One region of the Bacillus sp. GM2 genome, then DNA from elsewhere that is predicted to be linked to it. Evidence: riboswitches for the same ligand, from Rfam matches in the RefSeq annotation. Region 1 holds a riboswitch; each other region holds the start of a gene.
The links. Region 1 has a riboswitch for S-adenosylmethionine ahead of ACVC9U_RS10650 (YezD family protein). Riboswitches for the same ligand answer to the same signal wherever they lie in the genome.
Positions count from the first base shown of each region.

Region 2: it holds a riboswitch for S-adenosylmethionine, as region 1 does, so the genes downstream of both, metK (methionine adenosyltransferase) here and ACVC9U_RS10650 (YezD family protein) in region 1, are expected to answer to the same signal.
Region 3: it holds a riboswitch for S-adenosylmethionine, as region 1 does, so the genes downstream of both, ACVC9U_RS14255 (methionine ABC transporter ATP-binding protein) here and ACVC9U_RS10650 (YezD family protein) in region 1, are expected to answer to the same signal.
Region 4: it holds a riboswitch for S-adenosylmethionine, as region 1 does, so the genes downstream of both, ACVC9U_RS03460 (MetQ/NlpA family ABC transporter substrate-binding protein) here and ACVC9U_RS10650 (YezD family protein) in region 1, are expected to answer to the same signal.

Region 1 covers NZ_JBRKSZ010000007.1:1,900,690-1,908,166, forward strand. The annotation lists gene sat (sulfate adenylyltransferase) at 1-618, opposite strand, end outside; gene ACVC9U_RS10640 (inorganic phosphate transporter) at 644-1,708, opposite strand; gene ACVC9U_RS10645 (phosphoadenylyl-sulfate reductase) at 1,720-2,421, opposite strand; gene ACVC9U_RS10650 (YezD family protein) at 2,507-2,623, opposite strand; SAM riboswitch class I at 2,726-2,832, opposite strand; gene pyrE (orotate phosphoribosyltransferase) at 2,995-3,624, opposite strand; gene pyrF (orotidine-5'-phosphate decarboxylase) at 3,621-4,340, opposite strand; gene ACVC9U_RS10665 (dihydroorotate dehydrogenase) at 4,309-5,244, opposite strand; gene ACVC9U_RS10670 (dihydroorotate dehydrogenase electron transfer subunit) at 5,244-6,014, opposite strand; gene carB (carbamoyl-phosphate synthase large subunit) at 6,011-7,477, opposite strand, start outside.
Region 2 covers NZ_JBRKSZ010000007.1:459,147-466,623, forward strand. The annotation lists gene ACVC9U_RS03345 (ABC transporter substrate-binding protein) at 1-211, opposite strand, end outside; gene ACVC9U_RS03350 (alpha/beta hydrolase family protein) at 319-1,119, shown strand; gene ACVC9U_RS03355 (DUF2584 domain-containing protein) at 1,144-1,386, shown strand; gene ACVC9U_RS03360 (dicarboxylate/amino acid:cation symporter) at 1,427-2,611, opposite strand; gene pckA (phosphoenolpyruvate carboxykinase (ATP)) at 2,861-4,444, opposite strand; SAM riboswitch class I at 4,639-4,776, shown strand; gene metK (methionine adenosyltransferase) at 5,168-6,370, shown strand; gene asnB (asparagine synthase (glutamine-hydrolyzing)) at 6,515-7,477, shown strand, end outside.
Region 3 covers NZ_JBRKSZ010000007.1:2,598,223-2,605,699, forward strand. The annotation lists gene ACVC9U_RS14230 (S9 family peptidase) at 1-1,410, shown strand, start outside; gene ACVC9U_RS14235 (hypothetical protein) at 1,458-1,799, shown strand; gene ACVC9U_RS14240 (L-cystine transporter) at 1,845-3,233, opposite strand; gene ACVC9U_RS14245 (MetQ/NlpA family ABC transporter substrate-binding protein) at 3,357-4,175, opposite strand; gene ACVC9U_RS14250 (methionine ABC transporter permease) at 4,197-4,847, opposite strand; gene ACVC9U_RS14255 (methionine ABC transporter ATP-binding protein) at 4,850-5,851, opposite strand; SAM riboswitch class I at 5,952-6,065, opposite strand; gene cspB (cold shock-like protein CspB) at 6,369-6,569, shown strand; gene ACVC9U_RS14265 (ABC transporter permease) at 6,688-7,477, opposite strand, start outside.
Region 4 covers NZ_JBRKSZ010000007.1:475,770-483,246, reverse strand. The annotation lists gene ACVC9U_RS03465 (MDR family MFS transporter) at 181-1,362, opposite strand; gene ACVC9U_RS03460 (MetQ/NlpA family ABC transporter substrate-binding protein) at 1,483-2,307, opposite strand; SAM riboswitch class I at 2,364-2,471, opposite strand; gene ACVC9U_RS03455 (sunset domain-containing protein) at 2,602-3,282, shown strand; gene ACVC9U_RS03450 (ABC transporter permease) at 3,310-4,641, opposite strand; gene ACVC9U_RS03445 (ABC transporter ATP-binding protein) at 4,631-5,329, opposite strand; gene ACVC9U_RS03440 (ABC transporter permease) at 5,355-6,332, opposite strand; gene ACVC9U_RS03435 (ATP-binding cassette domain-containing protein) at 6,326-7,204, opposite strand; gene ACVC9U_RS03430 (GntR family transcriptional regulator) at 7,197-7,477, opposite strand, start outside.

The DNA.
Region 1 (7,477 bases):
GTCTACCGTCTCGAGCGCCGTTTTTTGAATGTATTCGTGCGCTCTGTGAACCGGATTTCTCGTCTGGAATCCGACAATCGTTTTCCAGCCGAGTTCTGCGAATTTTTTTCTTGTTTCCAGAGGTTCGAATGTGTGCGCCGGGAATTGCTTGACGCTCCGTTTAATGAGAGTGATCGGCCCGCCCACATAAACGCTGCCGCGGTCAAACAATTTTTTGACGCCCGGATGTTCGAGTTCGTCGGTTTTATAGATATTGACGGCTTCCGTTTTCTTGTCCGGCGTATAGATATCTTCGATCTCAATGACGCCGTAGGTTTCCCCATTATAGGTAAGGCGGACGGTGTCACCCGCTTTTAAGCTTAAAGCTTTTTGCTCGTCAACAGGCAGAGTGATCGGAAGCGTCCATACTTCGCCGCTTGATAGTCTCATATTTTCGAAAACGGACAGATAGTCTTTCTCTGTCATAAAGCCTTGGAGCGGGCTGTACGCACCGATTCCGATCAGCTCCAAATCTGAAAAAGCCATTACATCAAGCTCAATTTCATGTGCGATGTGTTGAAAATCGTATGCTTCATTGACGCGGTTAACCAATACACCGCCGTGTGGTGCTAAACTCATAAACTTGTTTCCCCCTACTTTGTGTTTAAATTCCTCCGCCTTGTTCATGGACGGAGCTGTGCTCTTTTTTGACCGCTCTCATCAGGCTGATCGTTCCGACAGATGCCAGCAGAACGCTTGTGACAACAATAAGAGCGTAGTAGTCTCCTTTTAATAAAAGGCTGACCAGCATATAAGATAGGCTTAATGAAAGGAACGGCGAGACGACCCATACTTTCAGCATCGTTTTGACCACTTGTTTATGAAAGACGTTGCCGCCGTTTTTTGCCATTCCCATCCCTATAATAGAAGATGATGTGACTTGCGCAAGCGGAACCGGTAAACCGAAAATTGAACTGGTAATGACAAGCCCGGCCCCCGTTCCGGAAAGGATGATTCCCTCTCCTTTTGAAAACCTCGTAATCTTTTTGCCGTTTGTTTCAAGAACGCGCCTGCCCAGTAAAAGGGCGCCCAGCGCGACAAACAGCCCGCCGTAGAGCGTTCCTTCCCCGACTGTCAAAACATGCGCCGCCACCAGAGGTCCGACAGCATTTGCGACATTGTTCATGCCTGCTGAGAAGGCTTCAAAAAACCCGGTGATCAACAGAATCACCGCCAAAACCTTTGCTTTCTTTCCCGAGGCTGGACGTTTGATCGTTTTTTTCATGATGTTTGCCACCGCAAATGTAAATGTAAAAGCGACGATTGGTACAACGACCCAAAATGAGACGATGATAAGCAAAGATTTCACATACAAAACCTGGTAAGCGACACCTACTCCGACAACAGATCCGACCGTCACTTCACTTGTCGAAAGCGGGATGCCGAGTACATTTGCGATAAAGAGCGACAGTGCCGCCGATCCGATAATAATGCAGACGATTTCAAGCGAAATCACCCGTTCGGGAATGATGCCTGAGCTGATCGTTTTCACGACGTTTCCTCCGCCGATGACAGCGCCCGAGAGAACGCCTGCTGCACAGATTATTAGTGCGTGAAACTTCTTTTTGACGGCTTCAGATCCATAGGCGATTCCCATTGAAGCAGCTGCACCGCTCGCTCCGATATTCATCGCAAAAAACATGCTAAATAAAATGGCGGCAAGTTCCATGACTCATCTCCTTACTCGTGTAATCCACATTCTGTTTTAGCCGATCCGTTCCAGCGGCCTGATCGAAGATCATCCATTGTGAAGGCCGGAGAGGTGCACGGAGCGCAGCCGATGCTCGGGTAGCCTTGATCATGAAGCGGATTGTACGGGAGATCGTGCTTTGTCACATATCTCCAAATATCCTTCCACGTCCAATGAATGAGCGGACAAACTTTGATAGACTTGAATTTTTCGTCTTTGTTCAAAAAGTTCGTTTTGCTCCGCCCGGGCGATTGCTCGCGGCGCAGGCCCGACAGCCACGCCGGGTAGCCTGAAAGCGTCTCGCGGAGAGGAATGACCTTCCTCATTTCACAGCAGGAATTCGGAGCGGTCTTCCATAGTTCGTCCCCATATTCTTTCGCCTGCTCTTCGACGGTAAGCTCCGGTGTTTTCATGATAATCTGAAGGCCTGGATATCGTTCTTTGACAGCGTCGATCGTTTCATACGTTTCTTTAAAATGAAGTCCCGTATCAAGAAAAACGATGACCGCATCTTTTTTCACCTTATAAATCAAATCGATCAGGACGATTCCCTCAATTCCGAAGCTGCACGCATATACAAGCTGATTTCCGTAATGTCCGTACGCCCATTTCAAGACGGACAGCGCTCCTTTATAAGAGTCATCTTCCTGAAAAGAGATATTCGGTTCCTCCCATGTGCTGTAAGTAAAAATTTTCGGTTCCCCCTTTTTTCGCCAACAAAAAAACGGCTTCCAGCAGAAAAAAACTGTGAAAACCGCCTCTAGTTTGTCTAGTCAGCTATTTCAATCTTATTTTTTCATTTTTTTCGATTTGAATGACTTTGCCGTCCTGAACAACGAATGTGATCGATCCGTAATTCATGTCTTTCAGCATGTCTTTCATTTTGATGATCACCTTTTCAAGCTGTTCATCTGTCTTCACTTCTAGCTCCTCCTCTGCCCCTAAAAATTAAAATCTTTCTTCCAAATTTGAAAGAAAGACGAGGAACTCCGCTATTCCTTATCTCTCAAAATGAGGGCATTTTGCTGGAAGTAGCACCTTACGCTTCACACGCAGGTTGCCGGGTTTCATCGGACCAGTCCCTCCACCGCTCTTGATAAGTTTGCTTTTGTTATTTTAAAATTTTAGCACAATTCGAACAAAAGTCAACCCGACTTTTTTTATAGGATTAATAAAAAATAAAAATAATCCGTTTTTACTATTTTTAAATCTGTAAAAAGACGCAAAAAAGCCGTTCTCCCATTAGGAGAATACGGCTTTTTTCATTAGTCCATCCAAGACTTGCTTTCAGGGTCTGTCTTCCATTCTTTCAGTTTGGCGGCATCCTGTTCGCTGATATATCCGCCGGCAAGCGCAGCCTCTGTCAATGTATCGTAATCAGTCAGCGTGCGGTATTCAACGCCCGCTTCGCTGAAGGCGGCGGCGGCTTTAGGAAGTCCGTAAGTGAAAATGGCGGCGACACCGAGCACTTCGCATCCCGCTTCTGTGAGAGCGGCTGCCGCTTCAAGGACGCTTCCTCCCGTTGAAATTAAATCTTCAATCACAACAACTTTCTGTCCTTTTACAACGGCGCCTTCAATTTGGTTTCCTTTGCCGTGCGCCTTCGGTTTGCTTCTGACGTAGCACATCGGCAGGCTCAGCCTGTCGGCGGCAAGCGCGGCATGGGGGATTCCCGCAGTTGCCGTACCGGCGATCATTTCGGCTCCGGGAAACTTGTCTTGAATCAGTCCGGCAAGCCCTGAAGCTATATCATCCCTTACTTCCGGATATGAAAGCGTCAAACGATTGTCGCAGTAGATGGGCGACAGGATGCCGCTCGCCCATGTAAACGGCTCGTTCGGGCGCAGGAAAACCGCTTTGATTCTTAATAAATGGTTTGCAATGTCTGTTTTCATGCCTTCGTTCCCTCCCACTCATGTCCTATTCTTCTGTAGGCTGACACAGGATCTTCCGCCTGGGTAATCGAACGGCCGACAACGATCGCCGACACGCCTTTTTCCCTTGCGTAGCCAGGCGTCGCCACCCGGACCTGGTCGTTGTTTTTGTCATCCGCCATGCGAATTCCGGGTGTCACGGTCAGAAAATCTAAAGACGCGGCCCGGTAAATGTGTTCGGCTTCATGGACGGAGCAGACGACTCCGTCAAGTCCGCTTTTTTCAGCCAGCTGGCTGTAGTGAACAACTGTATCGAGAAGCGGCGTTTCAATCAGCAGCTCATGCTGAAGCATTTCAGAAGAGGTGCTTGTCAGCTGGGTCACAGCAATTAATAAAGGGCGTTTCCGGCCTGCCGGAGTCCCCGCTTCAAGGCCTTCAAGCGCCGACTCCATCATTTGCTTTCCGCCTGCTGCGTGCACATTGACAAGGCTGACGCCAAACCCCGCCAGCCTTTTCATCGCCTTGTATACGGTCGTTGGAATGTCGTGGCATTTTAGATCGAGGAAAATGCGGCAGCCGCGCTCCTGCAACTTTTCAAGGATGGCCGGCCCTTCCTGATAAAAAAGCTCCATGCCCACCTTCACGAAAAGCTCTTCTCCATGAAACCGGTCCAAAAACGCATATGTTTCCTGTGCTGATGCAAAATCAAGCGCGATGATGGGCGGCGTATGTTTCATCCTTCCAGCTCCTTCCGATACACTCGTTCAACGAACGGTATCCGTATTTTTCTAAAACGCGCGGCAAGTCGGCGATGATTTCGGGACAAACAAACGGATTAACAAAGTTTGCCGTACCGACGGCGACTGCGCTCGCACCCGCCAGCAAAAACTCAAGCACATCTTCCGCTGACTGGACACCGCCCATGCCGATGATCGGAATGCTGACTTTCTGGCTGACTTCATGCACCATTCTGATGGCCACCGGTTTAACGGCAGGGCCTGATAATCCGCCGGTTTTGTTCGCCAAGATCGGCTTTCCCGTTTTTAAGTCGAGCCGCATCCCGATCAGCGTGTTGATCATCGTCAAACCGTCCGCTCCCGCTTCTTCTATGGCAAGAGCGATGTCGGTAATGTTCGCGACATTCGGCGACAGCTTCACATAGACGGGAACGCTCGCAACCTCTTTCACCGCTTTCGTCAGCTCACTGGCCATTTCCGGCTGCGTACCGAAGGCGATACCTCCCGTTTTCACGTTAGGGCAGGAAATATTCAGCTCGAGCGCATGAACGTTCGGCGCTTTGCTGATTTCTTCAGCCACTTCAACATAATCGTCGATCTGCGAGCCGGCGACATTGGCGATAATCGGTGTATCGAACTGTTCGAGCCACGGCAATTCGCGTTCCATGACAGCCTCTAATCCCGGATTTTGCAGACCGATGGCATTTAGCATGCCGGCTTGTGTCTCGGCGACGCGCGGCGTCGGATTCCCGAAGCGCGGTTCGCTCGTCGTCGCTTTAATCATGATCGCACCGAGACGTGAAAGATCGTAAAAGCTCGCAAATTCTCTCCCGAATCCGAAGCAGCCTGAAGCCGGCATGATCGGATTTTTTAATTGAAGGCCCGGCAAATTGACTTCAAGGATCATAACAGCACCTCCTGAGCTTTGAAAACAGGGCCGTCAAGGCATACCTTCACATAAGACGTTTCGCTTTCTTCCGTATGGCAGACACAGGCAAAGCAAGCGCCGATCCCGCATCCCATGCGCTCTTCCATCGACAGATAAACCTCTTTATCCGGATAGCGCTGTTTTAAAGCTTTCAGCATCGGCGTCGGTCCGCAAGCCATTATGCAGTCAAACTGAAGCCCCTCGTTTTCAATGATATCTGTAACAAACCCCTTTGAACCTCGGGTGCCGTCTGCGGTTGCCACATACACCCGGCCGAAACGGCTGAATTCCTGTTCGTAAAAGACATCTTTTGCAGAAGCAAATCCTAGCACATGGATCGCGTGCACCCCTCTATTTGTCAGCTGTTTGCTCAGCTCGTAAAGCGGCGGAACACCGATCCCCCCTCCGACGAGAAGAGCCGTTTTCCCCGGTTCAAGCGATTCAGCCGGAAAACCGTTGCCGAGCGGACCAAGGACATCGATCTGATCTCCTTCCTGTTTTAATGACAGGAGGCTCGTGCCTTCCCCATCCTTGCGAAAGATGATGGTCACCTGCCGTGTGGCTTTGTTGACAGCGGCGATACTGATCGGCCGCCTCAAAAGCGGCGTGAGGGAATCTGAGACCTTGATGTGAAGGAACTGGCCGGGAGCGCCGCAAACTTCGGCAATCTCCCCTTCCAGCACCATTTGATAAATATGATCCGCGATACACTTGTTTGAACGGACTGTCATATACCCTTTTCTCATCTGACGGCCGCCTTTTGCTCGATTTTAATCGCCGGCATATGATCGGCGCGGAAGCTCATGCTTTCAAGCACCCGCAAAATCGCTTCCGCCGTATCAAGGGATGTCAGGCAGGCCACGCCGTTTTCAACGGATTCGCGTCTGATTCTGAAGCCGTCCCTTGCCGGCTGCTTCCCTTTTGTCAGCGTATTGACGACGAACTGCGCTTCCCCGTTTCGAATGACATCAAGGAGATTTGTGCCTTCTTCGCCGATTTTCCCGACAGTTTTAACAGGTACGGATGCGTCTCTTAAATAGCCGGCCGTTCCTTCCGTAGCCAATATTTTATAGCCGATCGCATGGAACCGCTTGGCGATCAATAGTCCTTCCTCTTTATCTTTATCAGCAACTGTCAGGAGAACGGAGCCGTAGTTCGGAATTTGGATGCCTGAAGCGATCAGCCCTTTGTATAGCGCTTTTTCCAAAGTGCTGTCTTTGCCCATGACTTCCCCGGTCGATTTCATTTCCGGTCCGAGCGTGATATCCACTCTTCTCAGCTTTGCAAACGAGAAGACCGGCACTTTCACATATACGCCTTCCTGCTCTTTTTGGAGGCCTTCTGTATAACCCATATCAGCAAGCTTCCCGCCGAGAATCACTTTTGTTGCGAGATTGGCCATCGGTATGCCGGTGATTTTGCTGAGAAACGGCACCGTGCGGCTCGACCTCGGGTTGACTTCAAGGACGTAAACCTCATCTTTTGAAAGGACAAACTGAATGTTGAGCAGGCCGACGATGTTTAAGCCTTTTGCAAGCGTAATCGTGTATGCTTCAATCTTTTTCTTGATGTCCTCTGAAAGGGATTGCGGCGGGTAAACGGCAATCGAATCCCCCGAGTGGACGCCCGCCCGTTCGATGTGCTCCATAATCCCCGGAATGACGACCGTTTCACCGTCAGAAATGGCGTCCACTTCAATTTCTTTTCCGGTCAAATATTTATCGATCAGGACAGGGTGCTGCGGATTGATTTTCACTGCATTCTCCATATAATGGAGAAGCTCTGCTTCCTGGTAGACAATTTCCATCGCACGTCCCCCAAGTACATACGATGGGCGGACAAGCACCGGATAGCCGATGTTTGCTGCGATTTCAACGGCGCCTTCCACAGATGTCGCCGTTTTTCCGAGCGGCTGAGGTACATGCAGCGTTTCAAGCGTCTGTTCGAACTTGTCGCGGTCCTCGGCGCGGTCCAAATCTTCAAGGGATGTTCCGAGAATAGCAACGCCCCGCTCCGCGAGCTCGTCGGCAAGGTTGATCGCAGTCTGTCCGCCAAACTGAACGACGACGCCTTTCGGCTGCTCCAAATCGATGATATGCATGACATCTTCAACAGTAAGCGGCTCAAAGTAGAGCTTGTCGGAGATGCTGAAGTCCGTTGAAACCGTCTCAGGATTGTTGTTGATAATGATTGCTTCATAGCCGGCTTC
Region 2 (7,477 bases), 1.4 Mb from region 1:
TCGTTTTATCTCCGCCCCAGGTCGTTTTCAGTTCAACATCAAGGCCTTCTTCTTTAAAAAAACCTTCAGATAAGGCGATATATAAAGGCGTATAGAAAACGGAACGGGTCACTTCCGCCAGACGGATCTTTTCGGTCTTTTGTCCGCCGCATGAAGCGAGGATAAACAGCATCATGATGAAGGATAATATGGTAAAAAAGAAACGCTTCAAACCGATTTCCCTCCTTTGATTTCGGTTATTTTCGGCATAAAATAGTTTATGTTATATACTAAACAGGTGTGAGGGACAGCTGCGGATTAAAAGAGGTGACGTGACGAATGTGGATAGAAAAAAGAAGGTTTCCATCGCCGAACAAAGAGGTGCGTCTGTTTTCCGTCACATACCTTTCACAAGGACTCAAGGTTAAGGGGCTTTTGGCCGAACCGGCCGCTCCCGGAAATTATGACGGGTTTTTGTATTTGCGCGGCGGAATTAAAAACGTCGGGATGGTCAGACCGGGCCGAATCGTCCAGTTCGCTTCACAGGGCTTTGTCGTTCTTGCTCCGTTTTACAGGGGCAATCAAGGAGGAGAAGGCGATGAGGATTTTGCAGGTAATGACCGGGAAGATGCTTTTGCCGCTTTTCGTCTTCTTCAGAAGCACGAACTGGTAAAGGACGGACGCGTTCACATTTTTGGCTTTTCCCGCGGCGGAATCATGGGCATCTTAACGGCAATCGAAATGAAAGCAGCGGCCGCTTCGTTTGTGTCTTGGGGCGGTGTCAGCGACATGGTCATGACCTATCGCGAACGAAAAGATTTGCGGCGGATGATGAAGCGGGTCATCGGCGGGACGCCTGAAAAGGTTCCCGAAGCGTATGAATGGAGGACGCCTTTTGACGAGCTGGAGAAGATTGAAGCGCCCGTGCTTTTGATCCACGGAGCAAACGATGAAAATGTCTCCATCGAGCATGCGCGGCGTCTTGAGCGTGAACTTCTGCAAAGGAACAAGTCTGTGGATACGTGGTATTTCAGCCAATATACCCACTATTTTCCTCCGCGCGAAAACAGGCGGATTGTTAGAGAATTATCCCAATGGATGAAAAGCCGTCCTTGGACAAGTTATGGTAAACTAAAGTAAAAGAGAAAAGGAGGGGGACTTTAGGTGGGAATGCCAGTTGAATTTAACACGATGATTGTGACAAAAGGAAAAGAAACGCGGGTTGAGGAAAATGTGTTTACACTCGAGAAAGAAGGTTATCGGGTTTACCCTCTTCATGTGCCGCTTGAAGTCAGAAAGACCAAGCGGGGCGACATTACCGGCACCGCGCAGGCGGAGCGCCTTGAATGGTCAGACGGACGGACTCATTTAACATACAGGCTCGTATCATTAAATTCCACGAATTAAAAAAAGCCAAGGCGCGGATAGCGTCCTTGGCTTTTCTGTATTATGCAGGCACATTTTCCTCTTTTCCGATTCCTTTTTTGGAAGTCAGCCTGTGAATCAGCATGGTGAGAGCGCCGTCTCCTGTTACGTTCGTTGCTGTGCCCAAGCTGTCCTGGGCAAGGTAAAGAGCGATCATCAACGATACGCTAGTTTCATTAAAGCCGAGCATCGACTGCAACAATCCGGCAGCGGCCATGACGGCACCGCCTGGTGCACCGGGCGCTGCGACCATTGTGACGCCAAGCATTAAAATGAACGGCATCATGACCGAAAAAGTCGGCGTTTGACCGTTTAGAATCATCACGCCCATTGCACAGCTTGTCAGTGTAATTGTGCTTCCTGACAAATGAATGTTGGCCAGGAGCGGAACGGCGAAGTCAGCCACTTTTTGGCTTGCCCCCGTTTTTCTGACTTGTCTCAGCGTAACGGGAATCGTTGCCGCTGACGATTGTGTGCCGAGCGCGGTGAAGTATGCCGGTGCTACGATTTTCAACAGCGACAGCGGATTTCTGCCGTTTGCAGCACCCGCAACGGAGTACTGAATCAAGAGTATGACAAGGTGAAGCACGATAATCATCACGAAAACTTTCGCAAATACGGATAGAATCGTCTGCACCTGACCGCCGAACGTCATATTGGTGAAAATACCGAAAATATGAACAGGCAGTAACGGAATAATAATATATGATATCAGCTTTTCAACGATCGTTTGAAATTCATCAAACGCGTTTTTTAATGTTTTTCCGGGCAGATAAGCGATGCCGATCCCCATGATGAAAGCAAAAATCAGTGCGCTCATCACGCTCATAAACGGCGTCATTTCAATGGTGAAAAATCCTGCTTGCAGTACTTCTTCCGGATTTTTAAACTCCTGCAGCTGATGGCCGGAAATGATCGCGGGAAGAAGGTTTGAACCGACAAGGTACGCCAGGAGGCCTGCAAAAATGGTTGACGTGTAGGCGATACCTGCCGTAATGCCGAGGATTTTTCCGGCGCCGCTGCCGATTTGTCCGATGCCGGGAATAATAAAAGCGATAATAATAAAAGGAATGACAAATTTAATGAAGCTTCCAAAAATATCATTGAAAGTAGCTGCCGTTTTGACGAACCAAAGCGGAGCAAAGCTTCCGACGATAACACCAAGAACAATTGCCGTAATGATCCTTGGCAGTAATCCAAATTTCATAGATGTGTCCTCCTGAAATATACAAATGTTTTTATAATATTAACATATGAAAGATTTCTTTTGTTAAAAATAAAAAAAGTCTGTATTTTCAAATAATAATACTTGCAAATTGGAATCGTTTTATCTGAGGCGGTGCTTGACTGTCATCTTGATCATTGCCCAGGAAATGGCATCGGCCGCTGATAGGCGAAGAGGTTTTCGATAAACTGGATCAGCGCAGAAGATCTGCGCTGATGCAAGCAGGCTGAGTTAAACGAGCGGTCCTCCGGCTTTTTCGATGTTTTCCGTATTGGAGAACTTTTTGAAATTCTGTTTGAATGCTTTCGCCAGGTGGATCGCTTTTTCCTCGTATTCGTTTTCATCTGTCCAAGTTTTGGCCGGGTCAAGCACTTGATCAGGCACACCCGGAACGTGGACAGGTGAATGAAGTCCGAAAATGCGGTCAGTCCTCATTTCGGCTTTATCCAGTTCTCCTTCTATTGCGGCCTGAACCATCGCTCTCGTATATGCGAGGCTCATTCTTTCCCCGGTTCCGTATCCGCCGCCGGTCCAGCCTGTATTGACGAGAAAGACGCCGACCCCGTGCTCATCGATTTTTCTTCCGAGCATTTCAGCGTACACATGTGCCGGAAGCGGGAGGAACGGTGAACCGAAGCAGGTCGAGAATGTGGCTTCAGGAGTGGTGATCCCGCGTTCGGTGCCGGCGAGCTTGCTTGTATATCCGCTCAGGAAATGATACATGGCTTGTTCTTTCGTTAACTTGCTGATCGGAGGAAGCACGCCGAAAGCATCTGCGGTCAAAAATACGATGGTCTGCGGGTGCGCTGCGATGCTCGGCTTGACGATGTTGTCAATCGCGTCAATCGGGTAAGCCGCTCTCGTGTTTTCCGTGTAGAATGAGTCGGAATAGTCCGGCTCTCCGGTTTTGCTGTCAACCACGACATTTTCGAGAACGGAACCGAAGCGGATCGCATTGTAAATCTGCGGTTCTTTTTCTTCGCTTAAGTTAATGCATTTGGCGTAGCAGCCTCCTTCAATGTTGAAAACGCCTGTGCTGGACCAGCCGTGTTCGTCGTCGCCGATCAGCTTCCGCTTCGGATCGGCGGAAAGCGTCGTTTTGCCTGTACCTGACAATCCGAAGAAGAGAGCAGTTCCGCCTTCCTCGCCAATGTTTGCCGAACAGTGCATCGGTAGAATGTTTTGTTCAGGCAGAAGAAAATTCATAATAGAAAAAATCGATTTTTTCATCTCTCCGGCATATTCGGTGCCTCCGATTAAGATCGTCCGCTTCTCAAACGACACGATGATAAACGTTTCAGATCTGGTTCCGTCAACGAGCGGATCGGCTTTGAAATGCGGAGCTGAAAGAATCGTAAACGGCTGTTCTTCAGGTTTTTTATCATGTTCTTCAGGTCTGATGAACAACTGTCTTGCAAACAGGTTGTGCCAGGCGAACTCGTTGACAACAGTAATCGGAAGCCGGTATTTTTCGTCTGCTCCTGCAAACCCTTCAAATACATACAATTCATCGCGTTCCTTTAAATAGCCGAGCACTTTTGCGTACAGCCGGTCAAAGGCGGCTTCTGAAATCGGCTGGTTTACTGCGCCCCAATCGATTTTGTCCTTTGTGCTCGCTTCTTCCACAATGAATTTGTCTTTTGGCGAGCGGCCGGTGTATGTACCGGTTGTTGCCCGCACGGCTCCGGAAGATGTCAAGACTCCTTCTTTGCGCTCAAGGATCTTTTCAACCAAATGGGGAACGGATAAGTTCATCTGAACGTTTTCGCCCGTTAATAGCGTTTGTAAGTCAGTTGTTAAATCTACAGAATTCATAAAAAACCTTCCTTTGCGTGTTTTTTAATGTGTATAACATTAATGTAGAATTAGTATAACACATTTACTCTTATAGTCTATACCGTTTCTTCATTTTTCGTTCGGGTTTTTTCTCGTAGGACAAGTTCAAATTTATTTCGGCCGATATTGACATAACAAGCCATTTTAAGATAAGATATTTCATTGAGCGGATACTCTTATCCCGAGCTGGTGGAGGGACAGGCCCAATGAAACCCAGCAACCGGTTTCTCTTATTAATGGAAAAAAACAGTTTCTGAGACAACTACGGTGCTAACCTGATGCAAGGTGTTCAATACCTTGAGCGATAAGAGTGAAAGGCACGCAATACCAGACCCTTTCCTCACCGAATAGGAAAAGGTTTTTTTATTGCATAAATCGAGATCCAAAAATTGCTAAAAAAACTACCTTCAGGAGGAAGGTACTGGGCGTTTTTCACAGGACGTGAAAGGTTTTAGCCGAGTATCAAGCAGGAGGAAGGTACTGGGCGTTTTTCACAGGACGTGAAAGGTCTAGCCGGGCAACCAGTCAGGAAAAATTCTGCTAAGGGGAATTTCGACTCAGAATCTCGTCAAGAATAGCATAATGGAAATTGTTTCAAAACGAGAGCGTATGAAGCCCGAGTATCGTCATATAATCAAGAGGGACGAGTTCCGTATCATACTTAAGATCACGGCTGATCTTCATATACAGGAGGAAACATAAATGAGCAAAAACCGTCGGTTATTTACATCAGAGTCAGTTACGGAGGGACATCCGGACAAAATTTGCGACCAGATTTCGGATAGTATATTAGACGAAATTTTAAAGAAAGATCCGAATGCCCGCGTTGCCTGTGAAACATCTGTGACAACCGGATTGGTGCTGGTAAGCGGTGAAATCACGACGTCCACATACGTCGATATTCCGAAAACAGTCCGCGAAACGATTAAAGAAATTGGCTACACACGTGCAAAATACGGTTTTGATGCCGAAACTTGCGCGGTCTTAACGTCTATAGATGAACAGTCTCCAGACATTGCAATGGGAGTCGACCAGGCGCTTGAAGCGCGTGAAGGAGCAATGAGCGACGCTGAAATTGAAGCGATCGGAGCCGGAGACCAAGGTTTAATGTTCGGTTTTGCCTGCAACGAAACAAAGGAACTTATGCCGCTGCCGATTTCGCTTGCCCATAAATTGTCTCGCCGTTTGACAGAAGTCCGCAAAGAGGAAATTCTGCCGTATCTGCGTCCGGACGGAAAGACACAGGTAACCGTTGAGTATGATGAGAACAACAAGCCGATTCGCATCGATACAATCGTCATTTCGACTCAGCATCATCCTGAGATTTCGCTTGAACAAATCCAGCGCAATCTGAAAGAGCACGTCATCAATCCGGTAGTTCCAAAAGAGCTGATCGATGAAAACACGAAATACTTCATTAATCCTACGGGCCGTTTTGTTATCGGCGGACCGCAGGGGGATGCCGGTTTAACAGGGCGCAAAATCATCGTTGACACCTATGGCGGCTATGCCCGTCACGGAGGCGGAGCGTTTTCCGGCAAGGATGCGACAAAGGTTGACAGATCTGCAGCTTATGCAGCGAGATATGTAGCGAAAAATATCGTCGCCGCAGGCCTTGCTGATTCCTGTGAAGTACAGCTTGCCTACGCGATCGGTGTCGCTCAGCCGGTGTCCATTTCAATCGATACATTCGGTACAGGCAAAGCGAGTGAAGAAACATTGATCGAAGTGGTTCGCAAAAACTTTGATCTAAGACCTGCCGGCATTATTAAAATGCTCGATCTTCGCCGTCCGATTTACAAACAAACGGCAGCTTACGGACATTTCGGCCGCCTCGACCTCGATCTGCCTTGGGAGCGCACAGACAAAGCAGATCAGTTGAAGAAAGATGCATTAGGAGAATAACAACCGCATAGCCGCTTTCATAAGCGGCTTTGTTTTTCGATGGCAAAAAGCGGGCGGATGTGAAACGTTTTTCTTTAAACACTTGTCTAATCAAGAAGCAGACTTTGATTTCTGCACGAAATTTAAAAAATCGGAGGCAATACTATGTGTGGATTTGTAGGGGTATTCAATCATCGCCCATCATCCGAGACAGCAGCCCAGGAAGAACTGATTAAACAAATGAATGAAATGATTGTACACCGCGGTCCGGACGATGATGGGTACTATCATGATGAGCATGTAGGCTTCGGATTTAGAAGACTCAGCATCATCGATGTGGAAAACGGAGGACAGCCTCTGTCTTATGAAGATGATTCCTATTGGATTATTTTTAATGGAGAAATCTATAACTATATAGAACTGAAAGACGAACTTATTTCAAAAGGATACGAGTTCAAAACCGATTCAGATACGGAAGTTTTGCTTGCGACTTACCGCCACTACAAACAGGAAGCCGCTTCCAAGCTGCGCGGAATGTTTGCTTTTTTAATCTGGGATAAAAAAGAACAGCTCCTATACGGAGCGCGCGATCCGTTCGGCATTAAGCCGCTCTATTTTACGAAAACGGACGGCCATGTTTATTTTGCGTCAGAAAGAAAGAGCCTGATGGCTGTTGATGCCGATTTGGAATTGAATGAAAAAGCGCTTCAGCAGTATACGTCATTCCAATTTGTACCGGAGCCTGAGACGCTTGACAAAAAGGTGCAAAAAGTAGAACCGGGCCATCAGTTTACTGTCCGCCCGGGCGAGGATATTCAATTTAAAACATACTGGAAAGTTCAATTCAAGCCTGTTCAGACCGAAGAAGACAAGCTTGTTCAGGAAGTAAGAGACGCGATCTTTGATTCCGTAAAAGTCCATATGCGAAGCGATGTGCCTGTAGGTTCCTTCCTTTCCGGAGGCATCGACTCTTCTTTTATCGTGTCGGTGGCGAAGCAATTCCATCCCAACTTAAAAACGTTTTCTGTCGGCTTTGAACATGAAGGCTTCAGCGAAGTTGACGTTGCGAAAGAAACCGCTGAAAGGGTCGGCGTGGAAAACTTCAGCGCGATCATTTCCCCTGAGGAA
Region 3 (7,477 bases), 700 kb from region 1:
GACAATCCGACATTTTTAAATACATACAGATACGATTGTCTCACTGAAAAAGAAGAGCTTATTTTTGAAGGAAAAGACGGAACTTCAATACTGGCTGATGTAAGCCCGGGCGAGAAAGCCGTCAGCATCCATGTCTACTATGTCAACAGCCACAATGTCTGCATGATCCATACCGCTGAAGGTGTGACGACAGGAATCGTCCCCGATGAGACGCTGCCTCATATGGTTTATTCTTCCCACTTTGCATCTGATGATCGGTTATTCGTCACGACAAACTACGAAGCCGAGTTCTCATACCTTGCCTTGTACACCGTTTCATCCGGTATTTTTGCGCCGGTGCTTTCGATTGACAAAACTGATTTAACAGCCATCCACGCTGATCCGAGTGGAACTTTCCTTTATCTGATTGGAAAAAAAGGCGTCAAAGAGGTAATGTATGAGTACAACACAGCAACAGGAGAAAGCCGTCAAGTGAACTGCCCTTGTACATCCATTTCGAAAATACACTGCGCCTCTTCGGGCACGCTGTACATTCTCGGCTCAACGCCGACCAGGCCGGCTAATCTCTATGTATTAATGAAAGGACAGGCAAAATGGCGGCAATTAACGAAACATTCGGTTCCGGGTTTCTCCGAACAGGAGCTGTCATATCCGGAGGTTGTGACATATCCTTCTTTTGACGGTCTCGCAATAGAAGGGCTGCTGTTTAAGCCGGCCCCGGAAGAAGCGAACGGCTGGACGATTATTTGGCCGCACGGCGGACCGCAAGATGCAGAAACCTTTATGTTCTATGATCTCTTTCAACTCGCTGCGAAAATGGGCTACCAGTTATTCGCCCCTAATTTCAGGGGATCAGCGAATTACGGCTATTCCTTCTTTAAAATGGTCGAACAAGATTGGGGAGACGGACCGCGCCTCGATATGACCGCAGGCATCGACTGGCTTATCGATCAAAAGCTTGCGGACCGCGAAAAACTTTTTTTAATGGGGGGCAGCTACGGAGGATATATGTCGTTATTGCTTCACGGAAGGCATCCAGAGTATTTCCGCGCCGTCGTCGATATATGCGGAGTCAGCAATCTGTTTTCGTTTGTCAAATCCGTACCGGATTTCTGGCAGCCGATGATGGAAAAATGGGTCGGCAATCCGGAGCGGGATTATGAAAAAATGAAAGCCGATTCTCCTGTTACATATCTGGAGAATATGACTCAGCCGATGCTGATTATCCAAGGCGCAAACGATCCGCGCGTCGTAAAGGAAGAGTCCGATCAGATCGTCGATCGGTTGAAAGGCATGGGGCGGAATATTGAGTATCTTGTTTTGGAAAATGAAGGGCACGGTTTTTCGAAAAAAGAATTTAAATTTTTTGAAAAGCACCGCTTATCTCTCGCGGCACAGCTTGAAGAATAAAACCGATCAGGACTGGGGATGGTATACGTAAAAAGGAGGTAGACCCTTTGTTTAGAAGAAGATCAGGCATCCATCCCGCTGTATTGGTTTTAGGATCAGCTACATTAACCGCGGCTTTTTCTCCCGAAATCCGCAAAAGATTGACAGGCATGTTCGCGAAGGGCATGGGAGCGCGGCAGCAAGGTAACGGCCGCAACCAGACGATGATGAATCCGGCTGACATGATCAAACAAGCTTTCAATCCCGGAGGACAATCAAATGAACATGGCCAGTCAGGCTATACGGCAAACGACCAGCATCAATCAAGCCATATGACTGCCCCGGTTAATGTCATGAACGATCAGACTGCAAACCAGACGATGTTCGATAACGATCAAAGCTATTCATAAAAAACGGCCCGCACGAGCGATCAAGCTGTGCGGGCCGTTCTTCTTTTACACTTCTGCTTCAATGATATTTGTACGGTCTTCGTACGTGTTTTTTTCAAGTTCATTTGTTACTTTGCTCGTGACAAGTCCTGACGTCATGCTGCCGCTGACATTAAGAGCCGTACGCCCCATGTCGATGAGCGGCTCAACCGAAATCAGCAGTCCGGCAAGCGCTACGGGCATATTTAACGCCGAAAGGACGAGAAGCGCTGCAAATGTCGCACCTCCGCCGACGCCTGCCACTCCAAAAGAGCTGATCGCAACAACAGCGATAACCGTGAACAAAAATGACGGCTCAAGCGGATTTTGTCCGACAGTCGGCGCAATCATGATCGCGAGCATTGCAGGGTAAATTCCGGCACATCCGTTTTGTCCGATGGACAGTCCGAAGGATCCGGCAAAGTTAGCAATGCCTTCAGGAACACCAAGGCTTCGCTGCGTTTTAATGTTCAGCGGCAAAGCGCCTGCGCTTGATCTTGATGTGAACGCGAATACAAGGACCGGAAACGCCTTTTTCAAGTATGTGACAGGATTTAAACCGCTGAATGTAATGAGCAGCAGGTGAATGATGAACATGACGATCAGCGCCGCATATGAAGCGATGACAAATTTGCCGAGCTTGGCAATGCTGTCGAGGTCGCTCGTTGCAATCGTTTTTGTCATGATCGCCAATACACCGTAAGGCGTCAGCCTTAGAATCAATGTCACTACACGCATAATGATCGCATACACGGCATCAACCATCTTTTTGAAAAGCTCAGCTTGTTCAGGCTGTTTTCGATTGACCCCGAGATAAGCGATCCCAAGGAAAGCCGCAAAAATAACAACGGCGATCGTTGATGTCGGTCTTGCTCCCGTAAAATCTAAAAACGGATTCCCCGGAAGAAGCTCGACAATTTGCTGCGGAAGCGTTTTGGCTTCCATGTCCTGCGATTTCTGTTCGAGTTCCGCCCCTCTCATTGACTCCGCCTGGCCTTGATCCACATGGACAGCCTGCAGGTCGAAAGCAAGCGCGGACGCGATTCCCACCGCAGCAGCGACAGCTGTCGTCGCGATCAAGAGCCCGATGATCAGTCCGCTGATTTTTCCGATATTGTGCGTCAGTTTAAGCTTTGTAAAAGCGCCCAAAATCGAGATGAATACAAGCGGCATAACGATCATCTGCAAAAGCTTCACATAGCCGCCGCCTGCAATATTAAACCAATCAGATGTCTGCGTAATCGTTTCTGAAGACGAACCATATATAAAATGCAAAGCGAATCCAAAAACAATGCCGATTCCCAGAGCGGTAAATACCCGCTTAGAAAAAGAAACATGCTTTTTTTGCATCATATAAAGGAGCGCCATCAGGCCGAGCATGACGATAATATTAATAACAACAAATAATGTCATGATAACAAAAGCACCCCCAGAATTTTTTACATTTAAAAACTATAGTACAACAAACCTGATTGGTCAAGTAGGAATTATCGACGCATTTCAATATATGACCCGGGAATCAATTGCGCGACTGATATTTTATTCGCCGATGTCTTTCAGTGGAACAAAAGTCGGCAGCTGTGCACCGTCAAACTCTTTTTTGATCAATTCAGCGGTATCGTCTGCTTGGTACAGCTCGACGATCTTTTTCAAATCTTCGCGGTCCCGGTCTTCTGTTCTGGCCGCAATAATGTTGATGTACGGTGTCGCTGTTTCGTCTTCCAGTTTAATCGAATCTTTGACAGGGTGGAAGCCGGCGTCAACCGCTATGCCGTTGTTGATAACAGATGCAGCGACATCGGGAAGTACGCGCGGTGTTTGCTCTGCGGCCACCGTTGTGATTTTGAGTTTTTTCGGATTTTCTTTAATCGCATCAAGCGTTCCGTTTCCGTCAAATCCGTCCTTTAATTGAAGAAGGCCGGCGGACTCCAGCAGAAGCAAGGCTCTGCCCATGTTCGTCGCTTCGCTCGGAACAGCGATTTCCGCGCCGTTTGGTATATCGTCAGGCGAATCATACTTCTCGGAATAAATGCCCATCGGAGCGATGATCGTTGTGCCGATCGGCGATAGTTTAAGATTGCGTTCCTTTTTGAATGCATTAAAGTAAGATATCGTCTGAAAAGCGTTGGCGTCTATGTCACCGCCCGCCAAAGCCTGGTTCGGCTGAACATAATCGGAGTATTTGACGATTTCAAGCTTTAAGCCTTCTTTCTCGGCTTTTTTCTTCACAAAGTCCCAGATTCTTGTATCCGTTCCGCTGATGCCGATATTAATCGTTTTCGCATCAGAGTCTGCCGCACACCCCGCGATCACTCCCGCAAGCAGCAATAAGATCACAACAAATGCAAATTTTTTCATCATAGCCGTCTCCCTCTTTGTTTATCTTCTTCTCAATTTTTTTGACAGAACGTTTCCGGATGTCTGCAATCCCTGCACAACGATGACGAGAATTGCAACCGTGATGATCATCGTCATCGTGTCAAATCTTTGATAGCCGTATGTGATCGCCAAATCCCCCAGACCGCCGGCGCCTATCGCACCAGCCATCGCCGACGCTCCGACCAATCCGACCGTTGCCACCGTAAAACTCAGCACAAGTGAGCCGAGCGCTTCCGGAATCAGAAACCTGAAGATGATCTGCCGCGGAGTCGCTCCCATTGCTTCAGCGGCTTCAATAACTCCCGGGTCGACTTCAAGCAGAGAGTTCTCGACGAGCCTTGCGATGTAAGGCCCGGCATAAAAAGTCAGGGGAACAATCGCTGCCGATGTGCCGATGGACGTCCCCACAATCAGCCTTGTCACCGGAATTAAAGCAACCATCAAAATGATAAACGGAACGGACCGGAAAATGTTAATGATCATATTGACAACCGTAAAAACTGCCGGATTTTCAAGCAGATGCCCCTTTCTTGTGACAACCAGCAAAATGCCGAGCGGAATGCCGATCACGCTTGAAAATAAAAGAGAAAAAACCGTCATTTGAATCGTCTGAACCAGTGCGTCAATGATTTGGTCATATGTAACAAGCATGCTTATACCTCCCTGATGCGAATGTTTTCTCTGCGTATATATTCGAGCGCCCGCCCGATTTCACCGTCTTCCCCCTGCAGTTCAACCGTCATGCTGCCAAACGGAATTCCCTGAAGCTCTGTAATCGTTCCGTGCAGAATGTTGACTTCTACGTCAAACCGCTTTGCCACTTGCGAAAGAAATGGCTTCCCGGAAGATTCGCCGACAAATTGAAGCTGGTAGAGGTGCTTCACATTTAATTTTTGAATCGATTCAGGTATCTCGTGGTCGATGGCTGATTTGACAAAGCTTTTCGCCGTTTCGGTTTCCGGCGCGGAAAATACGTCAAACACACTGCCTGATTCAATGATCCTTCCTTTTTCAATGACCGCGACTTTGTCGCAGATTTCTTTTGCCACATTCATTTCATGGGTGATTAACAGTATCGTGATGTTATATTGTTCGTTGACGCGCTTCAGCAGCTTCAAAATATCGCCGGTCGTCTGCGGATCAAGCGCGGATGTCGCTTCATCGCAGAGCAGAACCTCCGGATTTGTCGCCAGCGCCCGGGCAATCCCGACGCGCTGCTTTTGGCCGCCCGAAAGCTGATCCGGATAATCGCGGGCTTTATCCTCAAGTCCGACAAAACGGAGCAGCTCCGTCACTTTTTGCTTGATTTCGGCTTTCGGCGTTTTGACAAGTGCGAGCGGCTCTGCGACATTAGCGAAAATCGTTTTTGAATTTAACAGGTTAAAATGCTGAAACACCATGCCGATCTTCCTTTTCACAGTGCGAATCTCAGCTTTCGACAAGGACATTAAGTCTCTTCCGCCGACGAAAACCTTTCCGGCCGTCGGTTTTTCAAGGAAGTTCACACAGCGGATCAGCGTGCTTTTCCCTGCACCGCTGAATCCGATGACGCCGTATATTTCCCCTTTATCCACATGAAGGTCGATTCCATTGAGCGCATGAACCTTCTGTCCGCCGCTTTCATAGACCTTTTCAACGCCTTCAAATGTAATCATGATGATCTTCCTCCTCTTTTTGGCTAACAAAAAAGGCTTCCTCTTAAAAAATAAGAAGAAGCCTTAGACGACACGAAGTAAATGGAGTGGGTCCGCTCTCTTCTTATCTTCCAAGCCCATACGGCTTGTTGGATGTGGCACAGTATTCTGCTGTTTGCAGAACCCGCTGCCGAGGCTTCATAGGGCCAATTCCCTCCGCCTCTCTGAATAAGAAGTGTTGTTGCATGAAGTTTTACCTAACTTTACAGCTTCTTTGAAATGTTGTCAATCAGATTCGTGAAAATTTCAAAAACTCTCTTTTCAATGCTTTATTTTTCACCCTGATCATTAAATTTCACTTTTTTTAAAAAAATTGTGTTTAGCAGTTGTAATTTCGCTTAAACACTGGTAAAGTAAAGGTAATTATTTTTGTTCGAACTATCTTTAAGAAGAAAGTTTTGTAAGAGTTTTCGTCTTGGAAGTTTGTTTTAGAGCAAGAATAGTGAATTTAAGCGTTATCGCTTTAGGAGGAAATTTCATGCTAGAAGGTAAAGTAAAATGGTTTAACTCTGAAAAAGGTTTCGGATTCATCGAAGTTGAAGGACAAGACGATGTATTCGTTCATTTCTCTGCTATTCAAGGCGAAGGCTTCAAAACTTTGGAAGAAGGCCAATCTGTATCTTTCGAAATCGTTGAAGGAAACCGCGGACCACAAGCTGCTAACGTAACAAAAGCGTAAGCTGTGAACCGCTGATCTTCATACAGGACTGCTGACCGAATGTCAGCAGTCTTTTTATATTTTATTTAAAAAAGCCTCACGCCCGGAAACCGGCGTGAGGCTTTTTCGTGAATACCGCTTATGAAGCGATGTCTCTTTTTGTGAATGCACCAAAAGCGAGCACATGAAAAACGATAAAATAGACAGCGAGCACCGCAATCGAGAATCCCAGCGTCATATCTGAAACAAGCGGAGATCCGTCAAAGTATTGAGTGAGATCAGTGTTGGCAAATAAGATATATTTCACCCAATCAAATTTCGTCGCGAGCAGGTTTGTCACCGTTCCGCCCATAGCCAATAGGAAAATCGAAATACCTACGGCGAGCGAGCTGTTTCTGAAAACAGCTGAAATCATAAAGGCCATTGTCGCCATCATCAAAAGCGAAATTGAATTCAGCAAATAGCTGCCGGCCAAGTGCAACAGCAGGCTTTTTTCTTCAACTGTTCCACCGGCATACACCAAGTGAACCTGGCTGCCGTCGCCTGCCCCGAATAAAGCTAGGCCTGTTATTCCTGCGCTTGCAAACAGAATGAAGAGCAAAGCCAATGCAAAAAGCAGAACTGTCAAATATTTTGCCAGCAAAATTTTAAAGCGGCTGATCGGCCTGATGACAAGCAGCTTCACCGTTCCCCAGCTGAATTCATTCGCAACGATTCCCGCAGCCACTGTGATCACAAACAGACCGGCGAGGGAGATGATCCCGCTCGCATCGCTGATGAACGACAGGGCCGTATAATCCCCGTCTTCCGGCAAATCGTGCTTGATTCGATACTCATTAATGGCGATCGACCGTTCATAACTTTTTTCAAGTGCCGGATTATTGACCCCTTTAAGTAGTTCTTTCATATCTTTATTTTCCTGCATCAAT
Region 4 (7,477 bases), 1.4 Mb from region 1:
CCATCGAGCAGCCCCCCTAGACCCCTTGCGATGATATTCGATACTACCATACAGAAAATGTGTTCTGTCTGAGAAGAAAAAAAGCTTGTTTCTTCCATTATATGTGAAGATTTGGTTGATAATCTTGATTCCTTCGATTCATTTTCGAATAATTACAATTACCTATTTTTTCTATATTACTCATGCATCTGACTGAGCGGAGAGCTGCTTTTCCTTCCTGTCGTATAAAAACGCCGTTCCTATTGCAATCAGCAGCAATGCGAGCAGAACCGCGAGCAAAAGCTGCATACTAAAATAATCAACCAGCATTCCGCCAAAAAGCGGTCCGATCATTCTTCCGCCGGTCGCCATACTGTTGACAAACCCTTGATAAAACCCTTCTTTCCCTCTCGGTGCGAGACGGTTTGCAATCGTCGGCACAGCCGGCCATACAAGCATTTCGCCAATGGTCAGCACAACCATCGCAGCAAGAAAAGCCGGAAACCGTTCAGCGCCAAACAAAATTCCGTATGCCATCATAAAAATGACAAATCCGATCACGATTTGGTTTTTCAGCGATTCGGCAAACCGTTTCACAAAAAAACCGATCAGCGGCTGACCGAAAACGATGAGCGCCCCGTTCACTGTCCAAAGCACGCTGTACTGCCCAAGAGATATCCCCAGCTCCTGGGTATGTGAAGCGATGGTCGAGGACCATTGCGAATAAGCGATCCAGCCGAGCAGGTAGCCCGTACATATGACCAAAAGCGCAGAAAATTTCGATTTCCCGCTGACTGAATCGGCATGATCCAAAACAGATGACTGCATGGCTTTTTCAGACCGGATGCGTTTAAATCCGAAAAACGCAATCATGAAGAAGACGGCGTACAGCATCGCATTCGCGAGAAAAACATACGTAAATGAAAAAGAAGCGACAATTCCGCCGAGCGCTGAGCCAACTGCCACACCTGCATTTTGGGCCACGTATACAGCGTTGAACGGCTTTCTGCCGCCTTCCGGCCAAACTGATCCGGCCATTGCATAGCATGCCGGAAAAACGATCCCTGATCCAAAACCGGCCAACGTTAAGAAAAGAATGTACTGGAACCAATCGTGAAAAAAGACGAGGCCAGAAAGGCTCGCAAACGTGATCACAATTCCAAGAACAACCGTTTTAAATCCGCCGATTTTATCGAATAGATATCCCCCGAACAGGTTGCCCAGCACATTTGCCCCTGAGTTCAGCATCAGCACAAATCCGGCCGCTGTCAGCGACTTTCCCAAATGCTGATGGATATAGATGGTATTCAGCGGCCATAAAAAAGATGCCCCTGTGACATTGATAAACATTCCGATGACCAATAGCCATAATGTGCGCGGCATAGCGTTTCCTTCTTTCTCTTTAGCATTCCCTCTAGATTCTATTCGTTTTGCCCATTTTTTTCAATTGACACGATTTCGATTTTCAACATAAAAAACCCCCTTTTTAAAGGGGGAATTTTTTTATGATTGCGTCATCCATTTCGGCTTTCCGAAGCCGGCGAATTCCCGATCGATCGCATCTTCGAAAGCTTTGGATTTTACCGCTTCTTTGAGATCTTTGGCGAATGGCTTGTCTTTGTTTTTTTCATCCACTACCACTTGATTGCGGTAGCGGTCAGGCATGTTCTCAAGCGCCAGCGCGTCCTGCAGCTTCATATTGGCGGAGAGAGCGAAATTGCCCGGGACAGCCGCGATATCCAGGTCATCGACAGCTCTTGGAAGATTGGCGGATTCAAGCTGTTTAAATGTCAGCTTTTTCGGATTTTCTGCAATATCCTGCACAGATGCTTTCAATGTGTCGACATCGCTTTTCAGCCGAATCAGCCCCTGATCCTGAAGCGTTAAAAATGCCCTGGCGGCATTGGCCGGATCGTTTGGCACAGCCACTTCCGCCCCGTTTTTGACATCGTTCAAGTCGTTATATTTGGCAGAATAGAGACCCATCGGAGCGGTCGGCACAGAAATGAGCGCCGCAAGATGTTTATTGTTTTCTTGATTGTATGATTTCATAAAAACCTCATGCTGAAACAAATTGGCGTCGAGTTCGCCTTCGCTTAATGCCGTGTTCGGCTGTACATAGTCGGTGAATTCGACAACTTCAACTTTGTAGCCTTTTTTCTCAAGTTCAGGCTGAATCGCTTTTTTGACCATATCGTAATACGGTCCTGCAGTAGCGCCTATTTTGATCGTTTTGCCGTCGCTTTCGGCATTGTTTCCGCATGCGGCCAGAAGCGCCAAGCTTAGGACCAGTACCAGCGCAGAAGTCCATTTTAATAACTTGTTCATGTATATCTCCTCCTCCAAAATAAAAAAAACTCTTTCAGCGCCTGAAAGAGTTGTTCAACTTATCTTTCAGAATGCGCCTGACATTCTGCTGGATTTAGCACCTTGCTCTGCTGCAGGTTGCTGAGATTTCGCCGGGCCAGTCCCTCCATCTCTCTTTATAAGCTCCATATTCGGTTTTTAAATGATTTCTCTATTTTACGTTTGAATATTTAGATTTGCAAGAAGTTTTTTGGCATAAACATTTTTTTCTTTTTAAGCTAAAATATAGTTATCAAACACGAAAGGAGACGAATCATGGAATCTATCATGCTGATCGGGTTTTTATCCTTCATTTTTTCCATCTGCTATCTTGCCTTTCATTTTATCAAAAGGATCTTTTCTCCAGGCAAAAGGTTTTCCAGAAAACTCTTTTATCCTTGTTTTGCAGGCGGACTTCTCCTCCTGATCATCTCTCTTCCTTATTACGATGAAGAAACATATGCCGTCGATGAGACAAAAACAGAGGACCTGACAACCGAGCTTCAAGAACTGAAAACTGAACACAGCGCTGTGCAAAAGGAGCAAACCGCATTAAAGCAGCAGCTCAATCAAGCAAACGAAAAACTGAAGGCAGTCAAAACGGAGAATGACACATTAAAAAAAGAAAATGAAAAACTGACAAAAGAAAAAGACTCGCTTACGAAAAAAACAAAATCGCTGTCAGAAAAACTGGCCAAGGCTGAAGAAAAAAGCGGCAGTGCCGAAGCCACTGTAAAAGAAAAGAACGCCACCGCTCAGGCCGGAACGTCACACAGCGCGCCCGCCGCTAAGAAAAGCAGCGGTGAAAGCAAACAGGAGTGCAAAATCAAAGGAAGCGTCAACCATATTTATCATACACCGGGAAGTACATATTATGACCGCACGAAAAACGTCGCTCGCTGGTTCTGCACAGAACAGGAGGCGCGTGATGCGGGGTACAGACCTCCGAAACGTTAAAAAAGCCGGCATACCGCCGGCTTTTTTTTACAGCTCTCTTCTTAATGCTGTCAGCACGTTCGTTCTTGTCGCTTTAATGGCCGGATTCAAGCCGGAAAGAATGGCGACACCTGCACTGATCAAGGTCGCGATGAGGACAAGACTGACCGGAATGTACGAGAAGGTGATGCTGAGCTCTGCCGCACTCGCTTCTCCTTCTGAAACCGATGATAAAATCACCGGTATAATCATGTTTACTAAAAAGCTGACGCCATATGAAATGATAATACCTAAAACAGATCCTAAGATACCGATATAGGCGCTTTCCAACAGGAACATTTTCCGGATCACGTTCGGGCTTGCCCCGATCGCTTTCATAATGCCGATCTCCTGCGTCCGCTCTGTAACCGCCATAGTCATCGTGTTGAAAATGCCGATCGCTGAAATCAAGACGGCAATGACTCCGACGAAGATCAGACCGATTTTAAAAGCCATGAAAAAAAGATTGATGCTATCGAGTTTTTTCGTTATTGAATCGACGTAGTAGCCTTTATCCTCCAAATCTGTTGTCAGCTGTCCGACATGTTCAAAGTTATCCGCGTAAACCGAGAGCGTTTTTTCGATCGTGCCGTTGTCTTTGTCCGCCTTCAGAAAACCGGTGATGTCTTTTTGCATGTCGTTGCTGACATAGACTGTTGAATCGCTTGCCCATTCATAAGAAGGTTTTTTCGTCACTCCGACAACTTTCAGATCATATGTTTTCGCTTTCCCTTCTTCTCCTGTTTTTTCATCCATTTTTGAGATCTTTAATTCAATTGTTTTGCCGAGAATATCTTCTGCGTATCCTTTTGGTTCTTTTACTTCCTCAGCATTATTTTCCATCTGCTTTTCATAATCTTGGGCTTCTTTTTTCGTCCAGAGATTCTTTCCGAAATGGTAGCCGACGACGATTTCATTCGGTGTTTTCGCTACGCGGCCGCGATCGAGTTTGATATTGGCTTTTTGCTCGGCGGCCATGTCGGTAATTGAGACATACTGAATTTGATTGTTTGTCCTGTTGCCCAACTTTGCTTCAGCAGGTGCGAAAACCTTCGTGCGCTCGATAATCGCGGACACATCTTTGCGATTTTCAAACTCTTTCAAGTCTTTCTTTTGAACTTTCTGATCGCTTTGCCCTTCTTTTCCGACAACATTTATCTCAGTCACGATCTGCTCTTTCATCAGCTGTTCAGTCATCGATTTTTGCAGGCCGAATCCGACGGATGCGAGCACGATTAAAAACGCGCAGGCCACCGTTGTTGCGAGAATGGTCATGAATACACGCAGGCGGTTTTTCTTCATATTTCTTCTAATGAACTTCAACTGATCCTTAAACTTCAACAGTCTCTTCCCCTTTCTCTAACACGCCGTCAGATAGATGAAATTTCGTATTGGCGATCGATGCCACTTCGTCATCGTGCGTGATGATCACAAATGTAATGCCGCGCTCCCTGTTCAGCTGCCGAATGAATTCCAGGATTTCCTGCTCTGTTTCGGAATCGAGGCTTCCGGTCGGTTCATCGGCTAAAATGATTGACGGATTCAAAATCAAAGCGCGGGCGATGCTGACGCGCTGCTGCTGTCCGCCTGAAAGCTCATTCGGATAGTGGCCGGCGTGGTTTTCAAGGCCGACGCGGTGAAGCATCTCATTGACGCGTTGCTTCCGCTCAGACGGATGAACACCTTTTAAAGTCAGAGGCAGCTCGATATTTTCGAAAGTCGTCAGGCTCGGAATCAGCTGAAAACTTTGAAAGATGAAGCCGAAATGTTCAAGCCTGAATGCCGCCCATTCTTTTTCGCCGTAATTCGTGACATCCGTGCCGTCAATGACGATCTTACCTTCTGTCGGGGCGATATAGCCGGAAATCAAGTTCAACAGCGTCGATTTTCCGGAACCGCTCCGTCCGACAATGCAGGCGATTTCGCCTTTTTCGACGGTAAGCGAGACATCCTTTAACACTTTAATTTCATTTTCCCTCCCCTTTTTGCCGACTTTAAACGAGTGGTGAATATGCTCTACACTGATCATTTGTAAATCTCCTCTCCATTATGGGTTACAGCTGTTTTATTTTTTTAAAAATCAAGAAGTAACTGATTAAAAACCCGACTGCCGAACCGATCAACATACCGAAGATATAGCTGGACAGGCTTGAGCCAGAGGCTGTCCCGAATCCCCCGATGCCGAATAAAATCACGAGAATTTGGATCGGCCGGTCCATTTTTCCCCAAAGGAAAAAATGTCCGTTCCGTTCAATCTGCTGTCTGATAAAGCAGAAGTAGCCGATCATATAAAACAAAATCCCCATGGCGAGCGGAATAAGCGTAAAGGCCAGGCTGCCGTATTGAATGCCGAAATGGTTGAGGTACATGATCGGCGTTATATAATCCAATAGTTCTGTTTCACCATAAAAGAAAGCAGAGTGACCTCCAAAGAAACTCCGGATGATTCGAAGGTTGGCCAACGGAAGCCCGATCAGCAAATACGGCAGGATCGACGTTGAAAATGCAACGACCAGCTGGGCCAGCGGATTGCCGGTCATCGCGCCCGCCGCCATGACAAGCGAGTAGACCATAAAGCAGAAAATGACCGACCCGATAAAATACTCATGAAAATGAATGACATCAACCTTATACAAAATAATCAAAGCGTAAGATAATAAGTAAGATAATAGCTGAGCTGTTAAAAGAATTGAAAGGCCGAAGACATATTTCGTATTGAAAATGATGCCGCGCCTATAAGGGAGGCCGAGTGTGAAATCAAGCGTTCCTCTGCTACGTTCAAACCCGATCTGGCTGAGTGCAAGCGCGACTCCTCCAACCCAGAACATTCTCATAGCCCCGCCTATCTCATAATCTTTATATAAAACGCACTCCATATCGGGAAATTTTTTCAGTTCTGCAAGGCATCCTTGGTACTGGAAATAATCATTCAAAAGCGTAAGCGGTTCACTCAGCATCACCGCTGCAAACACAACTAAAAAAATCCAGAAATGCTGTTTCCACTCTTTATATAAAAGTCCGCGGTCTACCATCTTCGCTTACCTCCATACTTCGCGATGAATACTTCCTCAAGACTGACCGGAAGCTCGTTCCAAACTTTCGGAGACAAACTTTTAAGAAATTGTTTGCTCACATCATCTTCTTTCGGAATCAACACCGTATAAAAGACGCCGGTGTGATCCAAAACAGGGATTTCCCTTTCTCTGATTTTCAAATTGACATCTTCTTCAAATGCCATTTGGATTTTAATAAAATCGCCTTTCAGCTCGTCAAGATCCATAATGTTCGACAATGTATTGTCTTCGAGAAAACCGATTCGGTTGCACATTCTTTCAATATCCTCAAGCCTGTGGGATGTGATGAGAATCGTCGTGTTGTTTTCAGCCACTTCATCGACCATCAGCTGGAGAACGTCTTGTCTTGTGACGGCATCAATGCCGTCTGTCGGCTCATCAAGCAGGATGACCGCCGGCCGGATCGCAAACGACAAGATCAGCGACATTTGCTTTTTCAATCCTGTAGACAATTCCCCGTACTTTTTTGTTTCGGGAATATCGTAACGGTTCATTAATTCATTTGCGTATGTAACATCAAAGTCAGGATAAATGTTACGTAAAATATTGACGAGCTGTTTGTAATTGTATTTTTCGAAATATGTGTTTTGAACGGGCATATAGACGATGTTGCGCTTGACGAGCGGATGGTCCTTCACCTTGACGCTGCCGAAGTAGATGTCTCCCTCATCAGGCAGCAGGATTTGCTGAATCAGGCGGAGAAGCGTCGTTTTCCCTGAGCCGTTTCTTCCGAGCAGCCCGAAAATTTCTCCTTCCTCCAGCTTAAAGGAGATGTTTTTGAGTATTTGTTTTCCCTCAATCGTTTTTGACACAGATTTGAGCTCAATCATTCACTTCGCCTCCTCTCACTTCTTCGTCGATTTCCGCCATCCACTGCTGCAGCTTTTTAGTGTCGATCCCAGCGTAATGCGCATCGATGATCAGCTGCTTTAACTGCTCTTTAATCATCGCAATCTTCCCTTCATCAAGCGTAACTTTCGCGTTTTCAGAAATATACGTTCCTCTTCCCCTCAACGTTTCAATAATTCCTTCCCGTTCAAGTTCTTTATAGGCTTTGCTGACAGTGTTCGGGTTCGCAATGATAATAGTTGCAAGCTCTCTGA